Linked DNA regions of Dongshaea marina. The protein of the gene in region 1 interacts with the protein of each later gene in a pairwise test. Links are inferred from orthologs where the notes say so. Each region holds a gene or a part of one and is shown in the gene's direction. Other genes may lie near its edges. The genes, in order: accC and ribD.

Region 1 (17,366 bases):
CCAATGAGGTATGCTTTCTCGATAAGAGCGATTTTGAGGCTCACGAGATCCGGGTCAGTATTCACGACGGCTACACCCTGGAAGATAAGCGCCGTCCCAAACGCTATAGCGAGCAGCAATACCTTCGTAGCGAAGCCGAGATGGTTGAGCTGTTCAAAGATATTCCCCAGGCGTTGCAAAACAGTGTTGAGATCGCTAAACGCTGTAATGTGACGGTTCGGCTCAATGAGTACTTTCTCCCCAAGTTTCCGACCGGGGATATGACGGATGCCGACTATCTGGTGATGGTCTCCGAGAAGGGGCTTGAGGAGCGTTTAGAGCAGCTCTTCCCGGAACCCGAGCTCAGGGCCAAAAAACGTCCCGAATATGATGATCGCCTGGCCATCGAGCTCCAGGTGATCAACCAGATGGGATTTCCAGGCTACTTTTTGATCGTTATGGAGTTTATCCAGTGGTCCAAGGATAACGCCATCCCGGTCGGTCCGGGACGGGGCTCAGGTGCGGGCTCCCTGGTTGCTTATGCCCTGAAGATTACCGATCTCGATCCCCTTGAATTTGACCTGCTGTTCGAGCGATTTTTGAATCCAGAGCGGGTCTCGATGCCCGACTTTGATATCGATTTCTGCATGGACCGCCGCGATGAGGTGATCGATCACGTGGCCGAGATCTATGGCCGGGATGCGGTGTCGCAGATCATCACCTTCGGTACCATGGCTGCCAAGGCGGCGATCCGTGATGTTGGTCGGGTGTTGGGACACCCCTATGGATTCGTGGACAGGATCTCCAAGCTGGTTCCGCCCGATCCCGGAATGACCCTGACCAAGGCGTTCGATGCCGAGCCGAAACTGCCTGAGATCTACGCTCAGGATGAGGAGGTTAAGGCCCTCATCGATATGGCGCGTCAGCTCGAGGGGGTGACCCGCAACGCCGGTAAGCACGCCGGGGGCGTCGTTATCGCGCCGACTAAGATCACCGATTTCTCACCTATCTATTGTGATGGTGAGGGGCTGCATCCGGTCACCCAGTTTGATAAGAATGATGTTGAAACTGCCGGTCTGGTTAAGTTTGACTTCCTGGGGCTGCGAACCCTGACTATCATCGACTGGGCCCTTGGGATGATCAACCCGCGCCTTGAAGCTCAGGGAAAACCGCCAGTCGATATTGCCGCGATTCCGCTCACCGATCCCGCCTCATTTGCCCTGCTCAAACGCTATGAAACCACCGCGGTATTCCAGCTGGAATCCCGTGGAATGAAGGATCTTATCAAGCGCCTGCAGCCGGACTGCTTCGAGGATATGATCGCTTTGGTGGCACTGTTTCGTCCCGGGCCTCTGCAATCGGGGATGGTGGATAACTTCATCGACCGTAAGCACGGGCGCGAGGCTATTTCCTACCCGGATGAGCAGTACCAGCATCCCTCATTGCAGCCGATTCTTGATCCCACCTATGGCGTTATCCTCTATCAGGAGCAGGTGATGCAAATCGCCCAGGTGCTGGCAGGCTACACCCTGGGTGGCGCGGACATGCTGCGACGAGCCATGGGTAAGAAAAAACCCGAGGAGATGGCTAAGCAGCGGGCGGTGTTTGAAGAGGGAGCGGTGAGCCAGGGGGTTGATGGCGAACTGGCGATGAAGATCTTCGATCTGGTAGAGAAATTTGCCGGATATGGATTTAACAAGTCGCACTCGGCCGCCTATGCCCTGGTCTCTTACCACACCCTGTGGCTCAAGACCCATTATCCGGCCGAGTTCATGGCGGCGGTAATGACCGCCGATATGGATAACACCGAGAAGGTGGTGGGCCTGGTGGATGAGTGTCACCGGATGGGGCTTAAACTGATCCCGCCGGATCTCAACTGTGGCCAGTATCGCTTCACCGTCAATGATGAGGGGGCGATCGTGTACGGCATAGGTGCGGTCAAGGGCGTCGGTGAGGGGCCCATTGAAGCAATCATCGAAGCCCGTGAGCAGGATGGCCCCTTCAAGGATCTGTTCGATTTCTGTAGTCGGGTCGATCTTAAGAAGATCAATAAGCGGGTGCTGGAGAAGCTGATCTTATCCGGGGCTATGGATCAGCTGGGTCCGCACCGGGCTGCTTTGCGGGCAACCCTGGATGAGGCGATGCAGGCGGCGGCTCAACATAACCATGCCCGCAGCTTTGGTCAGACCGACATGTTTGGCGTGCTTACCGAGGAGCCGGAGGCGATCGAACGGGCTTTTGCCAATATTGCTCCCTGGCCGGAGCAGACTTGGTTGGAGGGGGAGCGCGACACCCTGGGGCTCTATCTGACCGGGCATCCGATCAATCAATATTTAAGTGAGCTCAAGCGATATACCACCGCCAGGCTGTCCGAGATCCAGCCCGGAGGTCGTGATAAAATCAGCACAGTGGCCGGACTGGTGTTATCATGCCGAGTCATGATGACCAAGCGCGGGAGTCGCATGGGGATACTTACCCTGGACGATCGCTCCGGTCGACTGGACGTGACGCTATTTTCAGATACACTCGAGCGTTACGAGCCAATGTTGCAAAAAGATCGCATTTTGGTGATCAGCGGGCAAGTAAGCTTTGACGATTTTTCCGGCGGCATTAAAATGAGTGCCCGCGAAGTGATGGATGTGGTCGAAGCTCGAGAGAAATACGCCCGTGCATTGCGGATAGAACTGGATAGCCGGCGGCTTGATGAGCCGCTGCTGTATCGGCTGCGCGAGGTCCTGGAGCCTCAGCGCGGTGGGGTCTGTGCATTAGATGTTGGCTATCAGACCGAAATTGCCAGAGCCAATCTGAGATTTGGCGCCGAATGGCGGATCACTCCGACCGATGAGTTGATCGACAATTTACGCGTCCTGTTGGGAGCCGACAGGGTGAAACTGATTTTTGACTAGTGAGGTACAGGCATCGTTATGGGTCTGAACTTTTTAGATTTTGAACAACCGATTGCTGAGCTGCAGGCTCAGATCGAAGAGCTGAAGCATGTCAGCGACGGACAAACCCTGGAAATCGATCTGCATGAGGAGATCGCTAAGCTGGAGCAAAAGCGTGATGAGCTGACCAAGAAATTGTTCAGCAATCTCGGAGCCTGGCAGATTTCCCAGCTGGCACGCCATCCGGAGCGCCCCTATACCCTGGACTACATCCAGCAGATCTTCACCGATTTTGATGAGCTGGCGGGCGATCGTGCCTACGCAGACGACAAGGCGATTGTCGGCGGCATTGCGCGTCTTGAGGGACGCCCCGTGATGGTGATCGGCCAGCAGAAGGGCCGGACCACCAAGGAGAAGATCAGCCGTAATTTCGGTATGCCTGCACCCGAAGGCTATCGCAAGGCGCTACGCCTGATGGAGATGGCCGAGCGTTTCAATATGCCAATCATCACCTTCATCGATACTCCGGGAGCCTACCCGGGTATCGGCGCCGAAGAGCGCGGTCAGAGTGAAGCGATTGCTCAGAATCTTAAGGTGATGGCACGTCTTAAGGTTCCTGTGATCTGTACCGTGATCGGTGAGGGTGGCTCAGGCGGAGCTTTGGCGATCGGTGTGGGTGACCGGGTTAACATGTTGCAGTACTCAACTTACTCGGTGATCTCTCCTGAGGGTTGTGCCTCTATCCTGTGGAAAAACGCCGAGAAGGCTTCCCAGGCCGCCGAGGCGATGGGGATCACTGCGCCTCGTCTCAAGGAGCTGGGTCTTATCGATGCGGTGATTGAAGAGCCTATGGGTGGTGCCCACCGTGATCAGGAGCAGATGGCAAATCGTCTGCGTAATCAGCTGCTGCACGATCTCGATGAGCTGCGTCCGCTGACCACAGAGCAATTGCTGGATCAGCGTTATAAGCGCTTTACCGGATTTGGCTACTGCTAATTGCTGAGTGTCGGCTGACACTCAATGCAGCTTAAAACCCCTGACCGCTAACCCGGTGAGGGGTTTTTTATGGGCTATGGTTTGCTATTTCGTACCAGAGGCACATAGTCCAGCCGCGGATGCTGCACATGGAGGTGCGAATGTAGCGATAGTCATGGGTGTAGTTACTCTCGGAGTAACGTAACGTGAGGTAAGGATACCAAGCAGGGAGAGATTATCAGGGATGGTAATCGACGATAGCTACCTGCGGCTAGCTGGTTTATGGCTTCGCCATATAGCCGTATTCGCCCGGCAGTCGAGTTACTTTGGTATCGCTCAAAGTAACCAAAGGCTCGCTGCGCGCGATGAGTCCCTCCATCGAGCTACGCGATTCGGCGTCCTGCCTCAATAGCTCGAAATATCAAGATTCTTTCAAGGCTACCTGTATAGTTGAGTCGAAGATAGGGAGTTAAATCCCCGTGAGCGAGCGTTGCGGAGAGATCATGGCGCGGAGATTCATAAGGGGAATGCGGGTCTTCTGATGGCTCTGTCGGGAGTTCCCGGCAGGCTTGCAGCTCAACTATGCTAAACATGAGGCTGAAAAATATGGGACACAGGGATGAGATCTATTTTGATCGGGGGCTTTTTCTTAGGGCTACTCTGGGCCCCTGGAGCTCAGGCGGATGGAACTGTGCGTTTAGCCAGTGGTGAGTACCCTCCCTACCTTTCTGATTCACTGCCCCATGATGGTTTGATATCGCATATAGTAACCTCCGCTTTTGCCACTCAGGGGGTGAAAGTCAAATATGGTTACTTTCCCTGGAAGAGAACAGCGTTACTGGTAAAAATGGGTCACTGGGATGGCTCACCGGGTTGGCTCTGGAGTGAAGATAGGGCTGAGGATTACTGGTTCAGTGAGCCAGTCATTATCGGTAAGGGCGTTTTTTTCTTTCTCAAGGATAGCCCTGCTAAAAATTTTGAGTGGCAAAGCTATGCCGATCTGAAAGGGCTGAAGGTAGGCACAACCCTGGGTTATCACTATGGAGAGGCGTTTCATCAGGCTCAAAGAGATGGAATGATCCAGGTTTCGGCTCGACAAACAAACTTAGATAATTTCCTGCGATTACTGGATGGAAAAATTGACCTTTTTCCTCTGGATAAATGTGTTGGCCTGTATGTTTTGCATAAGAATCTTCCGGGAAGGGTCGATCTCTTTGGCTATGCCAGTAAGCCGATGAATACCGATGAATATCGGGTGATTTTTCCCAAGGTTAAACAGAGTAGTAAGGCTTTGCTGGCGACGTTTAACCAGGGGCTGAAGCAGCTGGACCTGGATAGCTCGATCAAGCATTTTGACCGCTATGATTGCCTGTAGCGCCCGAGGCTGGCCGTCGCCTCTATGTGCCTGATATGGCAGGCTACAATTACCCTAGGGTAAAAAGGGAAGGTTCGGGAGTGAATCTATGTTGAGACCTTACTATCCCATACTCCTGATTCTTGGATTTCTCGGGGCCTTGCTTCCCCGGTTATCCTACTCAGCGGATTCTGTGCTGCTGCTGCTCACCGAGGAGTGGCGCCCCTATAATTATCGTCAGGGCGATCGCATTATCGGGATCGGCACAGAGCTGGTGGAAGCGACACTCAAGCGAGCCAAAGTCCCCTACAAACTAAAGATGCTGACCTGGAAGGGTGCCTATGAGCAAACTCTCAGGCGCCCTAATACCCTGCTCTATACCACGAGCCGCACCGAAAAGCGTGAAAAGCTATTCCACTGGATTGGCCCCCTGTTTCCGAAAAGGCACTATCTCTACAAGCTGAGTAGTCGGCAGGATATCCGGATCAAGAAGTTTGATGATCTCAAAAAATATCGGCTCGGTGTGATCCAGGGAGGGTCGACCCAGGAATACCTTGAATCAAAGGGGTTGGTTGAGGGGATAAACTTCTTTACGGTGAGAAAGTCTCAGCAGAACCTCGATAAGCTATTTCGTGGGCGGGTCGATCTGATCCCGGGGGCAGATGTCGAGTTCATTTTGCAGATGCGCGAAACCGACCACGATTTCGGGCAGATCCAAAAGGCGTTTCTCCTGATTGAGCAAGGGGGCTTTTATATCGCGGCGAATCTTGAGACCCCGGAGCCTCTGATCCAAAAGCTGCAGAAGGCGCTGGATCAGCTTTTGGCGGAGGGAGTCAGAGAGAAAATCATCGTCAAATATAGTCAGTGATTCCCCAGGGAGGTTCAGCTCCTATAGAAAAGGGGGGAAGAAGATCCCCCTTTCTGGTTATTTAAGGCTATTGAGCCCCTCTTCGGCTTGCAGATAAAGAGTTTCGTCATCCTGGCCGCTGCTCCAGATGCTGGCACCGATAATCGGGCGAATATGATACCTGGAGAGTGTCGGGTAATGACTAAGCTGATTATGGATCCGCTCGCTGAGGTTGATGCTGCTCTCCTGGCTGGCCGGAGACATCAATAGCGCAAATCTGTCTTCGCTAAGCTGATACAGCTGATCGCTTCTGCGGGCCGTCTTTAGCATCAGTTCAATGAACTCCGTCAGGATCTGCTCTATGGTCGATAGCGTGAGATCGCTATCAATGTTGGCGATCCCATCAAGCTGTATCAGCATCAGGCATAACCCCTGATTGGTGCGCTGATTGCGATGAATGGCCTGAGATAGTGCCTTGTTAAATTCGCTATCATGCCCGGGAGAGATAAGCTCAGGGGTCCAAGTTGAAAGATTGGCTTTCTCAAGCCTCAGGTAGAGCCTCAGGGGAACGACGATAAAATTTTGAAGTTGCATCAGGACCCGCTGTTGATAGGGAGTTAATTTATTGCGAAATCCATATTTAAGCTGTCCCACCGGGAGGCCTTTGGGATCCTGGAGCTTTAGCACCAGTTCATGAACGGTACCTGAGGTATTCAGAAGCTCAATCTCAAGATCCTGGCAGGAGTAGCTCAGGCTACTGATGGGCAACATGTTGCCGACCCATTGCGCAAACTGCTGCAACATCTGCTCCAGGGTATCCTGAGAGCCAAGCTGCTCAAGCATTTCCAGTTTTTGTACCAGGCTCAGGCCGGGAACGCCTCCAAACAGAGGGGTACGGCTTTCGGCTTGAGGTGAGTGACGGCCAATAGGAGTTTGATTCACGGTGATACCTCGATAGTCCGCATCAATTGAGAGAGTTACTGCAATTTGCTTGCCACCAATCTCTGGTGACTGACTGAGCTATCTGGAGCTGGTTCGCAATTGAAAGGGGACCAGGACTCCCAACCAAAATTCAGAGGCGCTTTTTCGCAGCCGGATTCCACCAATAGGGAGGTACAGAAAGTAACAAGCAGCGCTGCTGCATGCATATAAGCCTGCATAGCAATCAGCTCTGTCCCCTTATCCATTCATTAATGAAGATATATTCTGTTTTGACTCTTGCGTAGCCATCCTGCTGGAGGAGGGGCTATTAGTGACACTTGCCAGCCAGGGGCTCCTTAAGCGGCAAAGGGCTTAGATCTTTAGCCATTTCTTGGTTATAATCCAGCCAGTTTAACCCGTTCGAGCTCTTCTTTGACCCTTAAGGCACTGTCTCTCCCCCCGGCTTCCAATCAAGCTTCATTTAGCACTAAAATGAAAAAATCAACGAATGTGCTGCCAAATTCTGCGATATACGGATATAATCAACAAAACTGAGCTTTTGAGCACATTTTTGGCTGTCAGAGTCGTTTACAATCACTCGTCAGCCTTATTTTTAAAGATAGCTGCATGATTAGCGAGGATGGTTGCACAATGGCCCATAAATATCGAATCTTATTGCTTAACGGACCCAATTTAAACCTTCTGGGGCGGCGTGAGCCCGGTATCTATGGTGCTCAGACACTCAATGAGATTGTCGGTCAGCTGGAGACCCTCAGTGATGAGCTGGGAGTCTCTCTGTCTCATCTGCAGTCAAATGCAGAGGCAGAGCTGTTGGACTGTGTCCATCAGGCGATGGGACAGCAGGATTTCATTATTATCAATCCGGCGGCATTTACTCATACCAGTGTTGCGTTGCGTGATGCACTACTCGGTGTCGACATTCCTTTTATTGAGGTGCATTTGTCGAATGTTCATGCGCGGGAGCCCTTCCGCCATCACTCATATCTTTCTGATATTGCTCAGGGGTTATTTGTGGGCTGGGGGCTGACGGCTATCAATTTGCACTGCAAGCTGCAGTTCGTTATCTGCAACGGGCTCGCTGAAACAGACCTAAATTAGCTAAAGAGAATTCGTAATGGATATTAGGAAAATCAAGAAACTGATTGAACTGGTTGAAGAATCTGGCATCTGTGAGCTGGAGATCGCTGAGGGAGAGGAGTCCGTACGTATCAGCCGTGCCATGGCTCCTGTTGCTGCTGCGGCTCCTGCACCTGTGACTGTTGCTGCGGCACCCGCTGCCCCTGTAGCGGCTGCACCATCTGTTGAAGAGCAGACCCCGGTCGTTGAAGGGCATATGCTGCGCTCACCTATGGTTGGAACCTTCTACCGTGCTCCAAGTCCTGGTGCGAAGACCTTTGTTGAAGTAGGTCAGCAGGTCAGTGTCGGAGATACCTTGTGCATCGTTGAAGCGATGAAGATGATGAACCAGATCGAAGCTGACAAAGCGGGTGTCGTGAAGGCGATCCTGGTTGATGATTGTCAGCCGGTTGAGTTTGATGAGCCTCTGTTTATCATTGAGTAAGGGTCCGCTGCATGTTGGATAAAATTGTAATTGCCAACCGCGGCGAGATCGCGCTGCGGATCCTGCGCGCCTGTAAAGAGCTTGGGATCAAGACGGTCGCGGTTCATTCCACTGCCGATCGCCATCTTAAGCACGTTCTGCTGGCGGATGAATCTATCTGTATCGGTCCTGCGGCTGCGACAGATTCCTATCTGAATATCCCTTCCCTGATTGCTGCCGCAGAGGTTACTGATGCAGTTGCGATTCACCCGGGATATGGCTTCCTGGCTGAAAATGCCGACTTTGCAGACCAGGTTGAAAACTCAGGTTTTATCTTCATCGGGCCGCGTGGCGACACCATCCGCCTGATGGGGGACAAGGTCTCGGCCATCGAGGCGATGCGTAAGGCCGGTGTTCCCTGCGTTCCCGGATCCGATGGCCCGATCGGTGATGACGCCGAGAAAAACAAGGCGATCGCCAAGCGTATCGGTTATCCGGTGATCATCAAGGCTTCCGGTGGTGGTGGTGGTCGCGGCATGCGTGTTGTTCGCTCTGAGGACGAACTGCAAAGCTCCGCAGAGCTGACCCGTGCCGAAGCCAAGGCTGCCTTTGGTAATGACATGGTTTACATGGAGAAATTCCTGGAAAATCCACGTCATATTGAGATCCAGGTTCTGGCCGATGGTCAGGGCAATGCGATCCACCTGGCGGAGCGTGATTGCTCGATGCAGCGTCGTCACCAAAAGGTGGTGGAGGAAGCGCCTGCACCGGGAGTGACCGAAGAGATGCGCCGCCAGATTGGTGAGCGCTGCTGCCGCGCCTGTCTGGAGATCGGCTATCGTGGTGCCGGTACCTTTGAGTTCCTGTATGAGAATGGTGAGTTCTTCTTCATCGAGATGAACACCCGTATCCAGGTTGAGCACCCTGTCTCTGAGCTGATCACCGGAGTGGATCTGGTGAAAGAGCAGCTGCGGATCGCCGCTGGCCAGCCTTTGTCGATCACCCAGGATGACATCAAGGTTCGTGGTCATGCTATTGAGTGCCGGATCAACGCTGAAGATCCAGAAACCTTCATCCCGTCTCCGGGTAAGATTGAGTTCTTCCATGCGCCGGGTGGTCTGGGGGTTCGCTGGGATTCTCACATCTATAGCGGCTATACGGTTCCTCCCTATTATGACTCTATGATTGGTAAGCTCATCACCTATGGTGAGAACCGGGATGTGGCGATTGCCAGAATGCGCCATGCCCTGGATGAGCTGGTGGTCGATGGTATCCGTTGCAACGTTGAATTGCACAAAGAGATCATGGCCGATGAGAACTTCCAGCATGGTGGGACTAACATCCACTATCTGGAGAAGAAGCTGGGCCTCTAATAAGCCAACAGCTATCTGATAAAAGGGCCGTTACGGCCCTTTTTTAATGGGTTTTTTCAGATGAGCCAGGATCACCCTCTCTTGGAGGGAGCATACCGTCAGTCAATATCCGGGTGAGGCAGGGGAGAGCTTATCCCGGGCAGGTAAGTGAAATGATAGAGAACAGAGACCAGGATTTTTTGAATCGATTCATTGAATCGACCCGGGTAATTTCTGATGGACTACCTAAGCTAATCGTTGGGATCAAAGATAAAAATCTGCTACATAAGTACTGCTCCAGGCACTACCTTGAACTGTTAAATGTAGATGCCAGTGAGATTATCGGGAAAAAGCATATCAAGAACTATAGGGGAACCCGGGCCAGCCATATGATTCTCAGGGACGATGCGGCTCTCATCGCTCACAGGAGAGAGACAACCCACCTACTGATAGTCAGGTTAAATAATGCACTCAAACCTCGGGTAATTATTAAATCCCCGATCATCAATCCAGAAACTGAAAATGTCGTCGGAATCATCTATAGAGGATTTGACTATGCATCGGCAAACATCAACCGGGATATTGTTAGCATTGAACATGCTAGGGATGATACCTGCGAATTAAACCGCCCAGAGCTTGAGCGAAATCTGACCAGAAGAGAGAAGCAGGTCATCTTCTTCTTTCTCGCTAATTTTACCAGTAATGATATTGCTAAGATCATTTCAGAGTTTGAAGGAAAACCCATAAGCAAGAGTACAGTGGATAGTATTTTTTCAAATCAGCTCTACGATAAATTTGAGGTACATAGCAGGCAGGCGCTGTATCAGAGGCTGGTGGAGAATGGATATGAGAAACTGATACCGCAAGAGTTGATAGAGTCTGGAGATATGCTGTTGCTTGCTTTGAAAAACTACCTTATTTACTGAATTCATCTCAATGGGTCAGGGTTTAGCATCACCGAGCACCGGTGATGCTGAAATATCCAGACGAGCTAAGTCATAGTAAGGGGATTAGCCATTATGAGTTCAGATCCTTCCTCTTGAGAGGAATTTTTTGGGGATCTGTACCTGCTTACAACGCAGATACTCAGCCACATTTTTACCCAGGCAGTCATATGAACCAGTGCTCGCGGCTCCCTTTCCAAGCAGACAACGATTCAGGAAGTGAACAGCATAGATATTTGCAAATTCGACCCGCTCAATGACGCCGCCGATATCATCATCTCCCAGTAACTCGCGGATCTTCTCTATGGTCAGGAAGCTTCTCAGCCACTGCCACTCGTCAGCATGGCGCACAAAGAAGCCAACATTCGAGTTGGTAAATTTATCTCCTGAGCGGGCAAAGACGATGCTTCCAAGAGGGGCCTCGATGGTGTCGCCATATCCGGAGGGATCAAACTCTTCATCCGGGTCGCTGGAGTCCTGAATGATCTCTTGAGTGAGCCGGGCCGGAGCAATCTGGATCACTTCTCCGCTATCGAGAGTCACCCGGTGGCGTAATTCATGGATATCCAGCAGAGTTGGCCAGTATTCAATAAACTCCCGGGGTGGGTTAAGCGAAAGTCATAGTTACAGGTGGCCCCGGGATAGGTCTGCATGGTGTTGTTGAGCAGGACATACAGGAAGTTTTCCGGGCTCAGGGTCTCTTTATCATTCGCCTGAGCAAAAACCCGCAGATGCACAGTTGCCTCGTTCTGGTTGGTTGGGTTGTCTGCAACAGAGCCATAGGTATCAAAGCGTAGCTGGCGAAATCTACTCTGATCCAGGTATTTCATCGCCTGATCCCTGAAGAGAGCGACTTTCTCCTTGATATCCAGGCCCGTCATATACCAATGCATCTCAGCGGCATAACCACCTATGGTACTGATCCCGATCTTCGCTGTATTAGGTGGCGCGATCCCCTTGATGCCGCAAACCTCGACCCGGTTATCTCCCTGACTTTCAATCTGTATATCGGTCAATACTGCGGTCACATCCGGGTTCACATAGTAGCGTCCCTGAAGCTCATAGACCAACTGAGTAATCACAGTTTCCTTGTTGACCAGGCCATCGGAATGCTCACCTTTTGTGATGACGCTTGTCCCATCCCGGGAGATCTCAGCAATGGGGTAACCAACAGAGGTTAACTTTCCGGCCTGCTTAAAGCCGGGGAAGTTTCCGCCGGTAACATAATTGCTGCACTCAATGAGGTGTCCTGCGACCAGAGAGCCAGCCAATGCATCAAAATCATCTTGTTGCCACCGGTGCCACCAGGCGGCAACGGCAATCACCGGGGCTGCATCCGTGACCCGGCCGGTAATAACGATATCTGCTCCCCGGTTCAGGGCCTCAACGATACCCCAGCCTCCAAGGTAAGCATTTGCCGCTATGGGTTGGCAACCAAGGGTTGAGAAGGGCTTGCCGTTATCCAGATTATTAAACGCATATCCTTTTTCCTGAAGATCACTCAGCTGATGCATGATGTCATCACCCTCCACATAAGCGACAGATAGTTCATATCCCTCTTCACGAATCATCTGCTTAATCAGACTGGCCAATGATTGTGGGTTAAGACCACCGGCATTGCTGATAACTTTTATTTTCCGCTCAGCAACCTCTTTGATTGCCAGCCTCAGGCACTCGATAAAAATCAGCTCATAACCTTTGGTTGAGTCTGCCTTTTTCTCCTGAGCAAGACGCGCCAGGTTGATCTCTGATGGCCAATCACCAGTAATGGCATCGATCTCAGCCTCATCCACCAGAGATTTCATACTCTCTACACGGTCGAAGATCGAACCCGAAACATTCGCAACTCTTACAGGGGTAGTTTTCATCATATACTCCTCATGACTCATAGGATTTGTTTTGTCTGGAGTAACAGTACGCCTCGCGGTGAGGGCTGTAACTAGCGTTTAAGTGCTATGAGGAGTGCTGGATTTCGGGTGAGCAGAGCATCCTGTCAGTGCTATATTAGGGTCACAATTGTTGCGGCATGATTGAGAAAGATGCTGAAATCCCTTGATTCTCTTCGTTATTTTATTGCGGTGGTTAAGCTTGGAAGTTTCTCTGCTGCGGCAGAAAAGCTGGATACATCCGTTTCCTCTATCTCACGTCATGTGCAGTTACTGGAAAAGGAGCTACAGGTTCCTCTGCTGATCCGCCACACCCGACGTTTATCCCTGACGGAGACCGGCAAACTGGTTTTTGAGCAGGGGCAGGAGGTCTGTACCCAGCTTGATACTCTGGGTGAGTCCATAGTGCTGCGCCATCAACAGGTCAGAGGGACCGTTCGGATCAGTGCCCCCTATGGTTTGGATCCCACGCGATCGCTCCTTTGTTAGCAGATATCAATAAGCGCTGGCCTCAGCTGAGCATCTACCTGAATTACGGAGATGAAAACCTGGACCCCTATGGCGATGATTACGATCTCTATGTTCGGATGGCAACTGCCAGCGATTCCTCTTTGATTGCCCGCCCTCTGTCAGCCGTGGAGTACTGGCTATGCGCAAGCCCCGACTACCTGCAACAAGCGGCGTCGATTGAGGAGCCAGCAGATCTGGCTCAGCATAAATTGCTGGAGCAGAGATTTCGCCAGGGGATCGACTGCTGGCGTTTTACCCATATTGAATCTGATCGCCATGAGCGACTCGATCTCTCTTCGGCCTGGTTTAGCACTAACAGTGCCCCCTCTTTACTGCAAGTCGCCATAGATGGAGGGGGATCGTTGCCCTGCCGCGCCAGTTGTTGGTATCCGAGGTAGAGCGCGGGGCTTTGGTTCGTATTCTGCAGTCCTACCGGATCAGCCCCTTTCAGGAGAATGCCCAGCTCTATCTTATCTATACCCGGGGCAAAACCCTTGAGCCTAAGATTAAGGTTGTGGTCGAGAGCATCATCGAATCCCTCGGAGGGGGATAATGCGGCTAGAGCTGCATCGCTGAATTTCCCTGACCACAGATTAAGGATGGTCTGGGCTTGAATCAGCAAGAGCTTACTACTTGAAGGCGGTTGAGCAATAGAAAGAAAAGGCCCCAGCATGAACCGGAACCTTGGAAAGGACAGTGAATCAGGCAAAAGCTGAGTCACTGTCGGTGAGCAGGGATTAATCAAAGCGCAGTGATTCACCGACCTCTTTCATTACCTTGCCACCATCTCCCTGAGGCAGCATCACCTCAATCAGCTGGAATGCTCTGTCTTTGCGCATCTCAATGAAAGCCTCGCCCAGCTCGCCATAGTTGGTAACCCGGATGCCATCCCGTGAGCTTCCCATCGCACGTTGCATCAAAGAGAAGTTCCAGGACGCGATATCGTTGTAGGGGTAGTTATCTAAGATCGCCCGCTCAATCTCGTAGCCATTGTTGTTTAACACCAGCATCTTGAGGTTTGCCTGATGACGAATGGCGCTGGAGATCACCTGTGGTACCTCCTGCAATGAGCCATCGCCAATCAGCAGCAGCACAGTTTTATCAGGGTTGGCTAATGCGGCGCCCAGAGCTGAGCCTGCACTCTGACCAATTGAAGCCCAGAAGGCTGCGTTATCATAGCTAGCCCCTCAGGCAGTAGCAGGCCACAACCACTAAATAGCGCAGTTCCTGCCTCAACCACTATGTGATCTTCCGATTGAATTGCGGTAGAGAGCATCTCAAAGAAGCCATCGACACTCAGTGATTCCTGCATCGGACGGTTAAACTGACCTGCATAGGCTTGCATCTGCTCCGCTTGTGGATGAGTTCTGTCATTATTGACTCCCAGCACCTGTTGCAGTAGGTTAATCGACTCGATCATTGGGATCTTTTCAAAACGCTCACCACCGATCTCCAGGGCGTTTTCATGCACGATTACTGTCTTCGCTGCCGGCATCTCAACACTGCCACAGATCGATTGAATATCGGTTAGCCAGCAACCTAAATTGATATAGAGGTCGCTCTCGTTAAAGAAATCCTGGAACTCAATTGCTGAGGCTACGCCTAGATAGGTGCCACAGAACTGAGGATGGCGCTCAGAGAACAGCCCCTTATCGGTGAGCAGGGTGGTAAATGGCAGACCGGTTTCATCCAGAAGTTGCTGCGCTTCTTTCTCAAGCTTGAGGCGCTTGAGTAGGAAACCCGGGATCAGCAAGCGGTTAGGCTTGTCTGAAATAAACTGCGTTAGGGCTGATTTTGCCTGCTGCACAGAGCGAGGATCGCTGGTTTCAACGACAGATAGCAGGGGCTCAGGTGCGCGGCAAGGCTTGGCACCAATATCAACGGGCACCTCGATAAAACAGGGTTCGCTGTAGGTCGCGCTATAGGTCAGCAGGCTGTCGATGATGTCCGGTGCGGTTTCAGGATCCAGCAGCACTTCGGCACGGCCATTGGTGATCACCTTAAAGGCTTCACGGTTTTTATACAGCTCGCCGCCAATTGAGTGGTGCACCAGCTCCCGCTTCGCGTAAAGATGAGAGGGGAGCCCGCCGGAGATATGAATCACGCCGACCTTCTCTGCGGCGCTGGAGGCGGTCGCATTAAATGCACTCAGGCTGCCGACCGCTGTGGTGGTGATGAAGGCTGCAACACCGTGTTGGCGGGCCATACCATCGCCGATGTAACCGGCGTTCTGCTCGTTTTCACAACCGATAAACTCAATACCGCTCTCATATCCCTGGTCCATCAAAGGCAGGATCACATCACCCGGGATGCCTGGAACCTTGGTGATTCCAAGAGATTTTACCTGATGCCACAGATATTCACCGACCGTCCAATTTGACTGATTCATATTATTCACCTCTTAAATTGATAACTGAAAAATAATTTGCCAACTCCGGATTTGAGGTGGCGTTGAAAACTGATGGGTGAATTATAGGCAGGGGCTGTTTATTGATTAACTAGCAAAGCAAGAAAACACTTTCCCGATTTATGGGAAAATAAAGATACTCCTATTTGGAGTCATAGATGAAGAGGTCTTTGATTATGCTCAGTTTCAGGCCGGAGTCTTTGGGCTTGTCTGCTGAATCAGTAGAGCGGGAGCAAGGGTGATCACTCTATCCTGAAGAAATATGAGATTCACAATACAGGCATGAGGCAGGGGATGGTGAAGGAGACAATCTTCTCCTTCGACCTGAGAGCGATTAAAGGAACTTACTAAGAAACGCTTTGGTGCGCTGGTGCTGAGGTTTGTTAAACAGCTCAGCCGGTGGGCCCTGCTCGACAATTTTCCCGCCCTCCATGAAGATCACCTTGTCTGCCACCTCCCTGGCAAATTGCATCTCGTGGGTGACCACTATCATGGTTTGCTTTTGTTCGGCCAGTTTTTTCATCAGCTCCAGCACCTCATCGACCCACTCGGGATCCAGGGCCGAGGTCGGCTCATCAAACAGGATCACCGAGCTGTGTGCCGCCATCGCCCGGCCAATGCCGATCCGCTGCTGCTGACCTCCCGATAGGGCACTTGGGTACTGATCTTTTTTATCCTCAAGACCGATCTCCTTTAAGATCGCCAGCGCCTGTTGCTTGGCCTGAGTCTTAGATTGCTTCCAAACCGTGATGAGCCCCTCGGTGATATTCTGCAGCGCCGTTTTGTTGGCAAACAGTGCATAATTTTGGAACACAAAGCTACTCTTGCGCCTTAGGGCGACCACCTCTTTGTTACTGTGTTTGGCCGCATCGATGCTGAGATCATCTATGCTGATCTTCCCCTGGTCAGGAGTCTCCAGGAAATTCAGGCAGCGTAGCAGGGTGGATTTTCCGGTCCCCGAGGGGCCGATAATCACCACTATCTCCCCCTGCTGCACCTCAAAGCTGATTTCATCGAGCACCCGGTTGTCGCCGAAGCTCTTGGTTAAATTGCTTACCTGGATCATAGTGATTTACCCCCTTGATATTAGTGAGCCTGGTAGGCGCGGTTAAGATAGCGCTCCAGCAAGTGTTGCAGCTGGGTAAAGAACATCACCACCAACCAGTAAATGAGTGCCACCACGACAAAGCTTTCAAAAAACTTGAAGCTGGAGGAGGCTTCCATCTGAGCCTTGGACATCATCTCGGCCACTCCCAGGGTAAAAGCCAGCGAGGTACTCTTGATCATATCGATAAAATAATTCATCAAAGAGGGAGTCGCGACCCGGGCAGCCTGGGGCAGGATGATCCTCTGCATACTTTGCAGACGGGTCATCCCGATACTCAGGGCAGCCTCGCTCTGGCTCCTGTCGATCCCCAGGATCGCGGCGCGGATGCTCTCGGCCATGTAGGCTGCAAAGTGTAGTGACAGGCCTAAGATTGCGGCGCTAAAGGCATCCATCCCGACAAATATCGGGAACACTTGAGGTAAGCCGTAATAGAATAGAAACAGCTGTACCAGTAGCGGAGTTCCCCGGAAAAATGAGATGAACAGGATCACCAGCTGGTTGAGCACTGGGATCTGGAACACCCGGATCACCGCCATCAGGATGGATAGCAGCAGGGCCAGCACGAATCCCATCAGCGCCATCTCCATGGTGACCCCGAGGTATTTCAGGAGGATAGGCACCAGCTCCAGGCTGTAGT
Region 2 (11,207 bases), 2.8 Mb from region 1 along the record:
TGCCTGCCAGCGCTGGGCAAAAATTGGGAACTCCTTGAAGACAAAGCGCACGCCAGGGTTGTTCTTCATCAACTGCTCAACCACTGAGTAAGCCTGGTGGCACACGGCACACTGATAATCAAAAAACTCAACCACGGTTACCTTGGCATCTTTAGGGCCGACCACAGGGGTGAGTGGGTCATTGATGATCTTCTGGCTGTTATCCAGGACGGTCTGCTTGAGCTGAGCGGTTTGCTTTTCCATCTCCTGCTGCTGCAGTTTCTGGCTCGCTTTGATCAGCACTTCCGGATGATCGATGATGTATTGTGCCGCGATCTGGCCGATCTGCTCGTCGCTACGGGTTGCAGTCGCGGTGTTGCTGTCTTTTGCCGGAGAGCAGGCACTCAGAGCCGAGGCGCCCAGAGCGATCATCGCCAGTGTGAGAACTTTTTTCTTCATGGATGCAGTTTCCTTAGGGGCTTGCGTCAAACCATTCAATGAGAGCAGCCATAGTATCAGTGTCAGGGGGATGCGCAAAACTCTTGTATCGGCACTTTTGGCGACATGGCTTTGTCCCGGGTGTGCACGGGAACCCTGTCGCTGCTTGTATTATATACAGCCAGCGATTGCATGGTGGTGCATAAGCCAGTAGAATCGCGCCTTCGATACCATCAGGTGGTATCGCCTGACCTGTCATCAGAAAAGAAACACACTATGCTCAAACCAGAATTACTCTCTCCGGCGGGAACGCTGAAGAATATGCGCTATGCCTTTGCCTATGGTGCCGATGCCGTTTATGCGGGCCAGCCACGTTATAGCCTGCGGGTGCGCAACAACGAATTTAACCACGAGAACCTGAAGCTTGGGATTGATGAAGCTCATGCTCTGGGTAAAAAGTTCTATGTGGTGGTGAATATCCAGCCCACAACGCCAAGCTTAAGACCTTCATTCGCGATCTTAAGCCTGTGGTCGAGATGGGGCCGGATGCACTGATCATGTCCGATCCTGGTCTCATCATGCTGGTGCGGGAAAACTTCCCGAATATGCCAATCCACCTGTCGGTGCAGGCCAATGCGGTCAACTGGGCGACGGTTAAGTTCTGGGAGACCCAGGGTGTTGAGCGGGTGATCCTGTCCCGTGAGCTCTCAATCGAAGAGATTGCCGAGATCCGTGAGAAGTGTCCGAAGATGGAGCTGGAAGTCTTTGTTCATGGTGCCTTGTGTATGGCCTACTCCGGGCGTTGCCTGCTGTCTGGTTATATCAACAAGCGCGATCCCAATCAGGGAACCTGCACCAACGCCTGCCGCTGGTCCTACAATGTGCATGAAGCCAAAGAGGATGAGGCGGGGCAGATTGTCGCGGTGCAGAAGGTGGATCCGACCCTTGGTATCGGAGCTCCGAGCGATGATGTGGTGCTGCTGGAAGAGAAAAATCGCCCCGGCGAGATGATGAGTGCCTTCGAAGATGAACATGGCACCTATATCATGAACTCCAAGGATCTGCGGGCGATTGAGCACGTGGCACGCCTGACCGAGCTTGGGGTGCACTCCCTGAAGATCGAGGGGCGGACCAAGTCTTTCTATTACTGCGCCCGCACCGCCCAGGTCTATCGCAAGGCGATCGATGATGCCTGTGCCGGTAAGCCGTTTGATCCGGCTCTGCTGGGGACCCTGGACAACCTTGCCAGCCGGGGCTATACCGAGGGCTTCTTCCGCCGCCATGTGCATAGTGATATGCAGAACTATGAGTATGGTTACTCAGTATCCGATAAGCAGCAGTTTGTGGGCGAGGTGACCGGTGAAAAGGATGGGATGCTGGAGATCGCGGTGAAGAACCGCTTTGAGCTTGGCAACAGCATCGAGCTGATGACCCCGCAGGGCAACTATCAGTTGGTCCTGTCACAGATCATCAATCGCAAGGGTGAGTCTGTCGAGGTTGCTCCCGGCAACGGACATACAGTGTATATTGAGAAGCCTGCGGGGCTTAGCAACAGTGAGTTTGGCCTGTTGATGCGTAACCTCGACGAGGGGCAAGATACTCGCAATCCGCATAAGCAGGGGAGCTGAGATGGCTTATCAAATCACCAAAGAGTGTATCAATTGTGATATGTGCGAGCCGGAGTGTCCAAATCAGGCGATCACCTTTGGTGAAGAGATCTATGAAATCGACCCGGATCGCTGCACTGAGTGTGTGGGCTTTTATGATAAGCCGACCTGTGTCAGTGTGTGCGCCATCAACTGTGTAGTGCTGGATCCCGAGCACCAGGAGACACCTGAGCAGCTCAAGAAAAAAGCGCAACAACTTCACCCCGAGCTTAAATTCTGATCCGCTTCTGTCTGGATTGAATCAAGCCAGCCCAGCGGGCTGGCTTTTTTGATCCTAAAAAAGCAGTCGCGTTATAAATTGATAACTCAGGTTTTCTGGAATAAAACAATGTTGTAACATCGGGGCTCAACAATCCTGTCCCCCTCTCCCTGGGGCCAACCATTAACTAGGAGATATGGATGTTAGATCACACCCCGATCGCAGATTATGATCCCGAGCTGTGGGCTGCTATTTCGGCCGAAAACGACCGTCAGGAGCAGCATATTGAGTTGATTGCCTCAGAAAACTACACCAGTCCACAGGTGATGGAGGTTCAGGGCTCCCAGTTAACCAACAAGTATGCCGAGGGATATCCGGCCCGTCGCTACTATGGTGGTTGTGAATATGTTGATAAAGCAGAGGCTTTGGCGATTGAGCGAGCCAAGGCGCTGTTTGGTGCAGATTATGTGAATGTTCAACCACACTCAGGCTCTCAGGCCAATGCTGCGGTTTACATGGCGCTGCTTCAGCCGGGTGATACCGTGCTTGGAATGAGCCTGTCCGATGGTGGGCACCTGACTCACGGCTCACCGGTGAGCTTTTCCGGAAAGATCTATAACGCCGTCACCTATGGAATTGATGAGCAGGGGCTCATCGACTATGACGAGGTGGCACGCCTGGCGCGTGAGCATCAGCCTAAAATGATCATTGGCGGCTTCTCGGCCTACTCCGGCCTGGTGGACTGGGCACGTTTTCGCGCAATTGCCGATGAGGTGGGAGCCTACCTGATGGTGGATATGGCCCATGTCGCAGGTCTGATTGCCGCGGGTCTCTATCCCAATCCACTTCCTCATGCCCATGTGGTGACCACCACAACCCATAAGACCCTGGCTGGCCCACGTGGAGGTTTGATCCTGGCCTCTAATGGTGATGAGAAATTCTATAAGAAATTCGACTCGGCCGTTTTCCCCGGCTCTCAGGGTGGCCCCCTGATGCATGTGATCGCTGCCAAGGCGGTGGCCTTTAAAGAGGCGATGAGCCCTGAGTTTAAGGCTTATCAGCAGCAGGTGGTGGATAATGCCAAGGCGATGGCAGAGGTCATTCAGCAGCGCGGCTATGACATTGTCTCCGGTGGCACCGAAAATCACCTGTTTTTGCTGAGCCTGGTGGGCAAGGGGATCACGGGTAAGGAAGCGGATGCTGCCCTGGGTCAGGCCAACATCACGGTGAATAAAAACTCGGTACCGAACGATCCCGAGTCGCCCTTTGTGACTTCGGGGATCCGCATCGGCACCCCTGCAATCACCCGTCGTGGACTGGGTGTGGAGCAGGCGAAGCTATTGGCCGGTTGGATCTGTGATGTGCTCGATGGGATCAAGGATCCGGCGGTGATTGAGCAAACCAAGCAGAAGGTTCTACAGCTGTGCCGGGACTACCCTGTATACAGCAATAACCGTTAATCTCCTTTGTCCCCGCTGCTTCAGACGGCGGGGATTACCCTTCATTACTGACGGCTCTGTTTATCTTTTTAAAGCAACGGGTCACCCGTCGCGAAGCATCCTTCTCTTTATAGAGCCTGAGCCCCGTATTAAAGCTATTGATCAGCTCCTGTGCGCCAGACACCTCTTTACTAACCAGAAAGTAGTGCTCCTTGACCGACAGGGGGTGGGGAGAGTTGCCGGTATCTCTTAGCTGCTGGCGAAAATGATTTCTGATGAGAAAGAAGCCCACACATTGGTTGATGGGGAATAGATCGATTTTACCCTCGAACAGCTTGTGCAGGTTTTCCATATCAGTATTTGCGGTAATGATTTTGACCCTCGGGTTCTTTTTGACCTCTTCATATTCCGGACCATACCAGTAGCCTTGGGTGGCTCCTATGGTGAGCTCTTGTTTTGTGGCGAGCCTCTCCCAGTTAAAGGGGCCTTGGGATTATCTTTGAGATAAAACCAGTAGACGCTGGTGGTAAAAGCCGGATCACTGTAATAGAAGTATTTGGCTCTCTCCTCACTATAACTCCAGCTGATGGTTGCCTGGTATTCACCTTGCTTGGCATCCTCGAATGCCTGCTCCCAGTTGGGCAGAAAGTGATAATGTGCGGTGATCCCCTGGCTTGCCAGAACGGCTGTGGTTATCTGTGGGGATATGCCGCCACCTTCGAGAGACTCCGAGTTCCAGGGGGCCACTCGGCATTGGCGATGTTGACCACCTGGCTAGCGAAAGCGAAGTGACTCAGGCACATGAGTAGGGTAGCGAATAGTAGATGCATCTTTATCCTACCTTGATGAAGAGGCCTTGAGATAAGTATAGTGACAGATGCACCCCGATTCGCCGGAGTTTGAGTTAGGTTGCTGATCTCTGGACTAAACCCTTAGCTACAAGCTGTCGCCCTGGCTCTTTATCATGAGAGCCTATCCATGTTACCCGAGACTATTGGTAGCTTTGGACGATCTCTTGTAGCTGACCATTTTTCTTCATCTTGGTCAGCTCCCGATTGAACGCATCAACAAAAGACAGCCATTTCTTGTTGAACATCAGTCGATAGTCCACATCGCCCACATCCTGTTTGGAGATCGCAAAATAGCCTTGCCATTGATGTCGGCGAATAAGCCAGCGCCCCACCCATTCATTGACGATGGCACCATCAAACCGATAAGGAGCCAATAGTAGCTTTCTGAGCTGCTGATAGCTGTCCATGTCATCCATGCGTAAGATCTGGTGCGTGTTGAAATAGGGAGCCAGCTTCGGGTAATGGTAGCCAAGTTGGGCACGCAACTTCTTGCCGATCAAATCTTTAGGGGAGCTAAACTGAAGTGGTCTCTGAATCGGGGAGAAAATCACATCTCGTGCTTTGAACATAGGCTCACTGAAAATGAACTGCTCGGGGTCAGGAGTCCACTCCATCGCTCGGGCAGTGGCATCCAGCTGGCCAAATCGCATCGATTGATCGACTCGTTTGCGTGGAGTCTTCACAGGGACAAGCCGGTAACCTTGCTGTTTTGCCACTCTTGATAGGATATCCCAGATGATCCCAGTGGGGAGACCCTCTTTATGGACGATCAGATAGGGAGGGTTTCCACGGGGAGGAATGCTAAAGCGCAGCAGCTTTTCGGTTGCCCGGGCCGGGAGACTTGATAACAGAAGGCACAGTGTGGCTCCCAGAAGAAGGGATAGTGAAATTCTCTTTTTGAGACTCGTTTGCATTGCTCATCTCCCTAAGCTCTCCCCTGAGTATAGGGGACTATAGCACTGGCTTATCCTGATTGCTGAGACGGTGGTGCTATTTTGGGAAATGTCTCGGGCTCTTCTGCAAGACTGTCGCTGGTTGGCAACCAAAGTTAGATTGATCAGATGAAAAGAGGGGGAAGCAAAGAGCTTGCAAGCTGGATGCCTCGGGGAGTGAGCAACATTGTGGTTCATATTACCTGATGGACTCGTAGCAACGGATCCTGAGTTTTGACGATTTCTCAGCCTTGTATTGTTTGAGTCCCTCATTAAATTTAGCAACCACCTGCTCAGCATTTGGAATGCGCTTGCTGACAATCAGAAAGTGCTCTTTCACTGAGAGGGGGTGGGGGGAATTACTGATCTGGTGTACTGCCTGCTTAAACCTGGATTTCAGCAGGAAAAAACCGACGCACTGGTTGATCGGAAAGAGATCGATCTTTCCATCAAGCAGCTTTTGAAAATTGATATTATCTGAGTCTTCCAGAACTATATTGATTCTTTCATCTTTGAGCATCTTTCCATACTCGGGGCCATACCAGTATCCGCGGGTGGCACCGATCACCAATCCCTGATGCTGTTGAAGCTTGTCCCACTCAAAGGGCGCCTTGGGATTATCTTTGAGATAGAACCAGTAGACATTGGAGGTAAAGACAGGATCGCTGTAGAGAAAATACTTGGCTCGCTCCTCGTTATAAACATAGCCGATGGAGCTATCGTATTGGCCCTGTTTGGCTGTCTCAAATGCCTCTTTCCAGGTTTTGAGATGGTGAAATTTTGCGGTGATACCCGAGTGGGCAAATGCGGCACGCACAATCTGTGGGGCAATTCCATCCCCCTTGAGGTGAACAGAGTTCAGGGGTGGCCACTCTGCATCAGTGACTGTGACCACCTGAGTTGCATATATTTGCTGGCTAAAGCCAAGTAAAAGCCCAAACAGAGCCGTCCTGAGGAATGATGCCCGCATAAGGGTTGAACTCTATCGCTTATCTCATGATGCTTCTTTGAGTATAGAGTGATGAGGTTTTATCTGCTTTGAGGACAGTTTTATTTAACAGAGGTAAAACTGTCCTCTACTCTGGCACATGAGTGGCGATTATCCTCCCTGATAATCTCTTATAGTTTGGGTGCTTGCGACGCGTTGCGCCGACTTGTCGTTGCTTTCTGCCGTAACTGGTTCGCCACATAAGGCTCAGGTTTGTCTCTGGGGTAGTGTCGGCGAACCGAGCTTGCTTTAATGAAAAGCTTTAGCTCTTATTTGATGTCGAGATAACAACCTCGCCATCCTCTTTTGAGAAAGCTGTTTGCTGGGGATTGGGTAAAATATCCAGCACCTTCTCTGAAGGGCGACACAGCCTCGTCCCCAGGGGAGTGACAACGATAGGGCGATTGATCAGGATTGGATGCTCCAGCATAGAGTCAATTATTGTCTCGTCACTGAGCTCAGTGTTATCCAATCCCAGCTCCTGGTAGGGGGTCCCTTTTTGCCGTAGCAGCTCTCCTGGTGTGATTCCCATGGCATTGATGAGTGACAGGAGCCTTTCCCGGCAGGGAGGGGTTTGCAGGTAATGAATGATGGTAGGCTGTTCACCGCTATTGCGGATCATCGCCAGGGTGTTACGAGAGGTTCCGCACTCCGGGTTGTGGTAGATGGTGATCTCGGACATTCTGGTTGCTCCTGAGTCAAAAAAGTGATGAAGGAAGTCTCATGCTGACCACTATAAAATAGGAATATTTATATTTCTAGATTGTTGGAAATTGAATTTAGTTAGGGTTTAGGTTATCCACAGCAAGATATCTGGTAGCGGGCTCCGGAGTGAGAGTCTTAATAACTTTACGCATATCTCCTGATTCCGGGAGCGAATGTGCCCTTGAGTCGGGCATCTTGGGAGTTATCTTGGTACACTCACCTTTTGCGAACTAAATCAGCGGAGGCCGCATGCATTGCCCTTTTTGTCATGCCCATGACACCAAGGTAATTGACTCTCGTCTGGTTGCCGATGGCCATCAGGTTCGGCGCCGCAGAGAGTGCTTACATTGTCACGAACGCTTTACCACCTTTGAAACCGCCGAGCTGGTGATGCCCAAGGTGGTCAAGAGTAATGGCAATCGTGAACCCTTTCATGAAGAGAAGCTCCGCAGTGGGATCCAGCGAGCCCTGGAAAAGCGCCCGGTGAGTGCCGATGACATAGAGCAGGGGTTAAACCGGATCATGTCTGCGTTACGTGCCACCGGTGAGCGGGAGGTAGAATCCTCTTATGTGGGGAATCTGGTGATGGAAGAGCTTAAGCAACTTGATAAGGTTGCCTATGTACGATTTGCCTCTGTGTATCGCTCCTTTAAGGATCTTCGGGAGTTTGAGCAAGAGATCGCCAAGCTGGAGAAGTAATAGTGTTCAGTGGACTGGATGAGAAGCTGATGGCACGCGCCATTGAATTAGCCAGGCGCGGCGAATTTACCACCACCCCGAACCCCATCGTGGGTTGTGTGATTGCAGATAATGACAAAATATTGGGGGAGGGAGCCCACCTTAAGGCCGGTGAGCCTCACGCCGAGGTTCATGCGTTGGCGATGGCTGGTGATAGGGCGCGTGGCGCTACTGCCTATGTGACCCTGGAGCCCTGTTCCCACTATGGACGCACACCCCCCTGTGCCAAGGCGTTGATTGAAGCGGGCATTGCCCGGGTGGTGATCGCCCAGGGAGATATTAATCCCGAGGTGTCCGGTGGTGGCATTCGCATGCTGCAGCAAGCCGGCATTCAGGTTGAACAGGGGCTGTTGGAGCTTGAGGCGCGAGTACTTAACCCCGGGTTTAACAAGCGGATGTTCTGTGGTTTACCCTATGTTACCGTTAAGATGGCGGCGACCTTAGATGGGCGCACCGCCCTGAGTAACGGTGAGAGCCAATGGATCACCTCGCCAGAGGCGCGATCCGATGTGCAGCTACACCGCGCCAGGAGCTGCGCTATTCTCTCCACGGCACAAACCGTGATCCGGGATGATGCCTCTTTAAATGTGCGTCCTGAGCAATCAAAGATCCTGGCACAGGGGTATCCTGATCTTCCCCTTCGTCAACCGCAGCGGATCATCATCGACTCTCAAAACCGGATCACCCCTGAGCAATCTTTGCTGCAAAAGCCGGGAGAGGTGTGGCTTGCCCGGCGTAATACGCAGGGAGGGTTCGGCTCTCAGGTGCAAGAGCTGGCCCTGCCGGTTACCGACTCAGGGAAAATCTGTCTTTCTTCTTTGATGCGCTATCTTGGTGAGCAGCAGATAAACTCTGTGTGGGTTGAAGCGGGAGCGGGTTTAGCCGGTGCCTTACTGGAGCAGCAGCTGGTGGATGAGCTGGTGGTTTATCTTGCTCCCAAGCTGATGGGCGATCAAGCTCGTGGCATGGCGCAGCTGCCAGATTACACCTCAATGAGCCAGCTTCCTGAACTTGAATTTACCTCAATCGAGCAGATTGGTCCCGACATTAAACTAACAGCGAAACCAACTAAAATATGTTTACCGGAATCATAGAAGCGGTGGGCCAGCTTCGGGCCATCCATAAAAAAGGCAGTGATTACTCTGTGCAGATTGATACTGCAGCCCTGGATCTCAGTGATGTGAAGCTGGGAGACAGCATAGCGACCAACGGTGTGTGCCTTACCGTGGTGCGGTTGTTGGATCATGGATTTGAGGCCGATGTTTCGGGGGAGACAATTCGCCGCACCGGCTTTGCTCACTATAGGCCGAACCAATCGGTGAATCTTGAGAAGGCTCTGACTTTGTCGACCCGTCTCGGCGGACACCTGGTCAGTGGGCATGTAGATGGGGTGGCCGAGGTGGTGAGTCGCAAGCAGCATGGGCGCGCGATCGAGTTTTGGATGAAGGCTCCCCGGGAGCTGGCGCGCTACATCGCCGAGAAAGGCTCGGTAACGGTCGATGGGGTTAGCCTGACGGTCAATGATGTGCGGGCCGAGCAGTTTTTGCTGACCATAGTCCCCCATACCCTGGAGCAAACCAGCATAGATAGCTGGCAGGCGGGAGGTAAAATCAACCTCGAAGTCGATCTGCTGGCGCGCTATCTCGAACGTTTATTTGACCCCACATTAAGAGGCGAGAGCTCGTCAAAGGGTGAGGGGCTGGAGCAGCTATTGATGAAAAATGGGTTTATGCGCTGAGTTAGGATTAAACATGGCTGGTAGTTCTGGATATTCAGCTTAGGAGAGAGCATGGGATTGAGTGATACACAAACCATTATCCAGGCGATAGCCCGGGGTGAGATGGTGATCCTGATGGATGATGAGGACAGGGAAAATGAAGGCGATCTCATCATGGCGGCCGAGAAGGTCACCGCCGAGCATATTAATTTTATGGCCCGTTATGGACGGGGGCTCATTTGCCTGACCTTGACACAGGCTCGTTGTGAACAGCTTAAACTCCCGCTAATGGTGGATCGCAACCGTTCACCCTATGCCACCAATTTTACCCTGTCCATTGAGGCGGCAACCGGGGTCACCACAGGTATTTCGGCGGCGGATCGGGCGCGGACGGTGCAGGCCGCCGTTTCACCCGATGCAAAGCCCCGGGACCTGGTGCAGCCGGGGCATATCTTTCCGCTGATGGCCCGTAATGGCGGGGTATTGAATCGGGCCGGCCACACAGAGGCAGGATGCGATCTGGCCCGTATGGCCGGATTTGAACCTGCCGCTGTGATTGTCGAGATCCTCAATGAGGATGGCAGCATGGCGCGGCGCGCCGATCTGGAGCAGTTTGCCAAGGAGCACAAGCTAAAGCTTGGGACCGTTGCCGATCTCATTGAATACAGGATCCGCACCGAGAGCACCATAGAGCAGATCTCCTGCCAGAGCCTGCAAACCCGCTATGGTGAGTTTGAGCTTTTTACCTTCCGGGATACGGTCGATCAGCAGCTGCACCTGGCTTTAAGAGCTGGCGGGGAGCCTTGCCAAGATCAGCCGACCCGGGTCCGGGTGCATCTGCATGATCCCCTGACGGATCTGCTGGCGAGAGATACTCACTCAACCCATGGCTGGACCCTGGATAACTCACTACGCTACCTTGCTGAGCAGGGAGGGGTCCTGGTTCTGCTTAAAGGAGTTGTTAGTGGCGATCAGCTGGAGCAACAGCTTGAGCAACTGCATGAGTTACAGGAGAGTGCCCAGTCCTGTCAGCCAACCCGCGATGGTTCACGATTGATTGGTGCTGGCTCGCAAATCTTAAAGCAGCTTGGTGTTTCCCGAATGCGCCTGATGGGAGCCCAAACCCCGTATCATGCGTTGTCTGGCTTTGGCCTTGAGATCGTCGAGTTTCTCTCGGCACCACAAGCGCTTAGATAAAGCGCTCAGATAAACGCTTTTTCTGTGATTGAGTTCTTCTGTCACGGTTCGGTTGTGCTAGAATGATGCGAATTTTTTAATGCATGGTAGGACGTTCCATGAAAGTGATTGAAGGGCAGATCCCTGCACCCAATGCAAAGATTGCGATTGTGGTGGCGCGTTTTAATAGTTTCATCAATGAGAGCCTGCTGGAAGGAGCCGTTGATGCGCTGAAACGTCAGGGACAGGTGGCAGAGAGCAACATCACAGTGATCTATGTGCCTGGAGCATTTGAGATCCCACTGGCCAGCAAGCGCCTGGCAGCCTCAGGCAAGTTTGATGCCGTGGTTGCACTGGGTTGCGTGATCCGGGGTGGTA

Evidence for each region.
Region 2: the proteins of accC (region 1) and ribD interact in binary tests that used the Escherichia coli proteins (3 or more experiments, as listed by UniProt). The link is inferred for Dongshaea marina from one-to-one orthologs.

What each region holds. Positions count from the first base shown.
Region 1 is NZ_CP028897.1:3,961,820-3,979,185, reverse strand. Bases 7,863-10,724 are described here. They hold accC (acetyl-CoA carboxylase biotin carboxylase subunit), read left to right. Parts: upstream 7,863-8,554; coding sequence 8,555-9,895; downstream 9,896-10,724. Other genes in these bases: DB847_RS18565 (helix-turn-helix transcriptional regulator), read left to right, coding at 10,009-10,724; accB (acetyl-CoA carboxylase biotin carboxyl carrier protein), read left to right, coding at 8,097-8,543. Outside these bases: dnaE (DNA polymerase III subunit alpha), read left to right, coding at 1-2,885; accA (acetyl-CoA carboxylase carboxyl transferase subunit alpha), read left to right, coding at 2,904-3,860; DB847_RS18600 (substrate-binding periplasmic protein), read left to right, coding at 4,459-5,214; DB847_RS18595 (substrate-binding periplasmic protein), read left to right, coding at 5,303-6,061; DB847_RS18590 (diguanylate cyclase domain-containing protein), read right to left, coding at 6,119-6,982; more of DB847_RS18565, read left to right, coding at 10,725-10,800; DB847_RS18560 (AtuA-related protein), read right to left, coding at 10,900-11,361; DB847_RS18555 (acyclic terpene utilization AtuA family protein), read right to left, coding at 11,358-12,686; DB847_RS18550 (LysR family transcriptional regulator), read left to right, coding at 12,858-13,193; DB847_RS18545 (LysR substrate-binding domain-containing protein), read left to right, coding at 13,187-13,612; DB847_RS24535 (hypothetical protein), read left to right, coding at 13,624-13,767; DB847_RS18540 (thiamine pyrophosphate-dependent enzyme), read right to left, coding at 13,952-14,341; DB847_RS18535 (thiamine pyrophosphate-binding protein), read right to left, coding at 14,326-15,603; DB847_RS18530 (amino acid ABC transporter ATP-binding protein), read right to left, coding at 15,956-16,687; DB847_RS18525 (amino acid ABC transporter permease), read right to left, coding at 16,708-17,366. UniProt on the Escherichia coli protein: This protein is a component of the acetyl coenzyme A carboxylase complex; first, biotin carboxylase catalyzes the carboxylation of the carrier protein and then the transcarboxylase transfers the carboxyl group to form malonyl-CoA.
Region 2 is NZ_CP028897.1:1,124,010-1,135,216, forward strand. The notes cover bases 7,046-9,964. They hold ribD (bifunctional diaminohydroxyphosphoribosylaminopyrimidine deaminase/5-amino-6-(5-phosphoribosylamino)uracil reductase RibD), read left to right. Parts: upstream 7,046-7,899; coding sequence 7,900-9,030; downstream 9,031-9,964. Other genes in these bases: arsC (arsenate reductase (glutaredoxin)), read right to left, coding at 7,046-7,175; nrdR (transcriptional regulator NrdR), read left to right, coding at 7,448-7,897; DB847_RS05640 (riboflavin synthase), read left to right, coding at 9,012-9,674; ribBA (bifunctional 3,4-dihydroxy-2-butanone-4-phosphate synthase/GTP cyclohydrolase II), read left to right, coding at 9,726-9,964. Also shown: DB847_RS05585 (DsbA family protein), read right to left, coding at 1-438; DB847_RS05595 (YfhL family 4Fe-4S dicluster ferredoxin), read left to right, coding at 2,047-2,304; glyA (serine hydroxymethyltransferase), read left to right, coding at 2,484-3,743; DB847_RS05605 (type 2 periplasmic-binding domain-containing protein), read right to left, coding at 3,778-4,074; DB847_RS05610 (transporter substrate-binding domain-containing protein), read right to left, coding at 4,161-4,469; DB847_RS05615 (substrate-binding periplasmic protein), read right to left, coding at 4,714-5,487; DB847_RS05620 (substrate-binding periplasmic protein), read right to left, coding at 5,705-6,475; more of arsC, read right to left, coding at 6,756-7,045; more of ribBA, read left to right, coding at 9,965-10,850; ribH (6,7-dimethyl-8-ribityllumazine synthase), read left to right, coding at 10,949-11,207. UniProt on the Escherichia coli protein: Converts 2,5-diamino-6-(ribosylamino)-4(3h)-pyrimidinone 5'-phosphate into 5-amino-6-(ribosylamino)-2,4(1h,3h)-pyrimidinedione 5'-phosphate.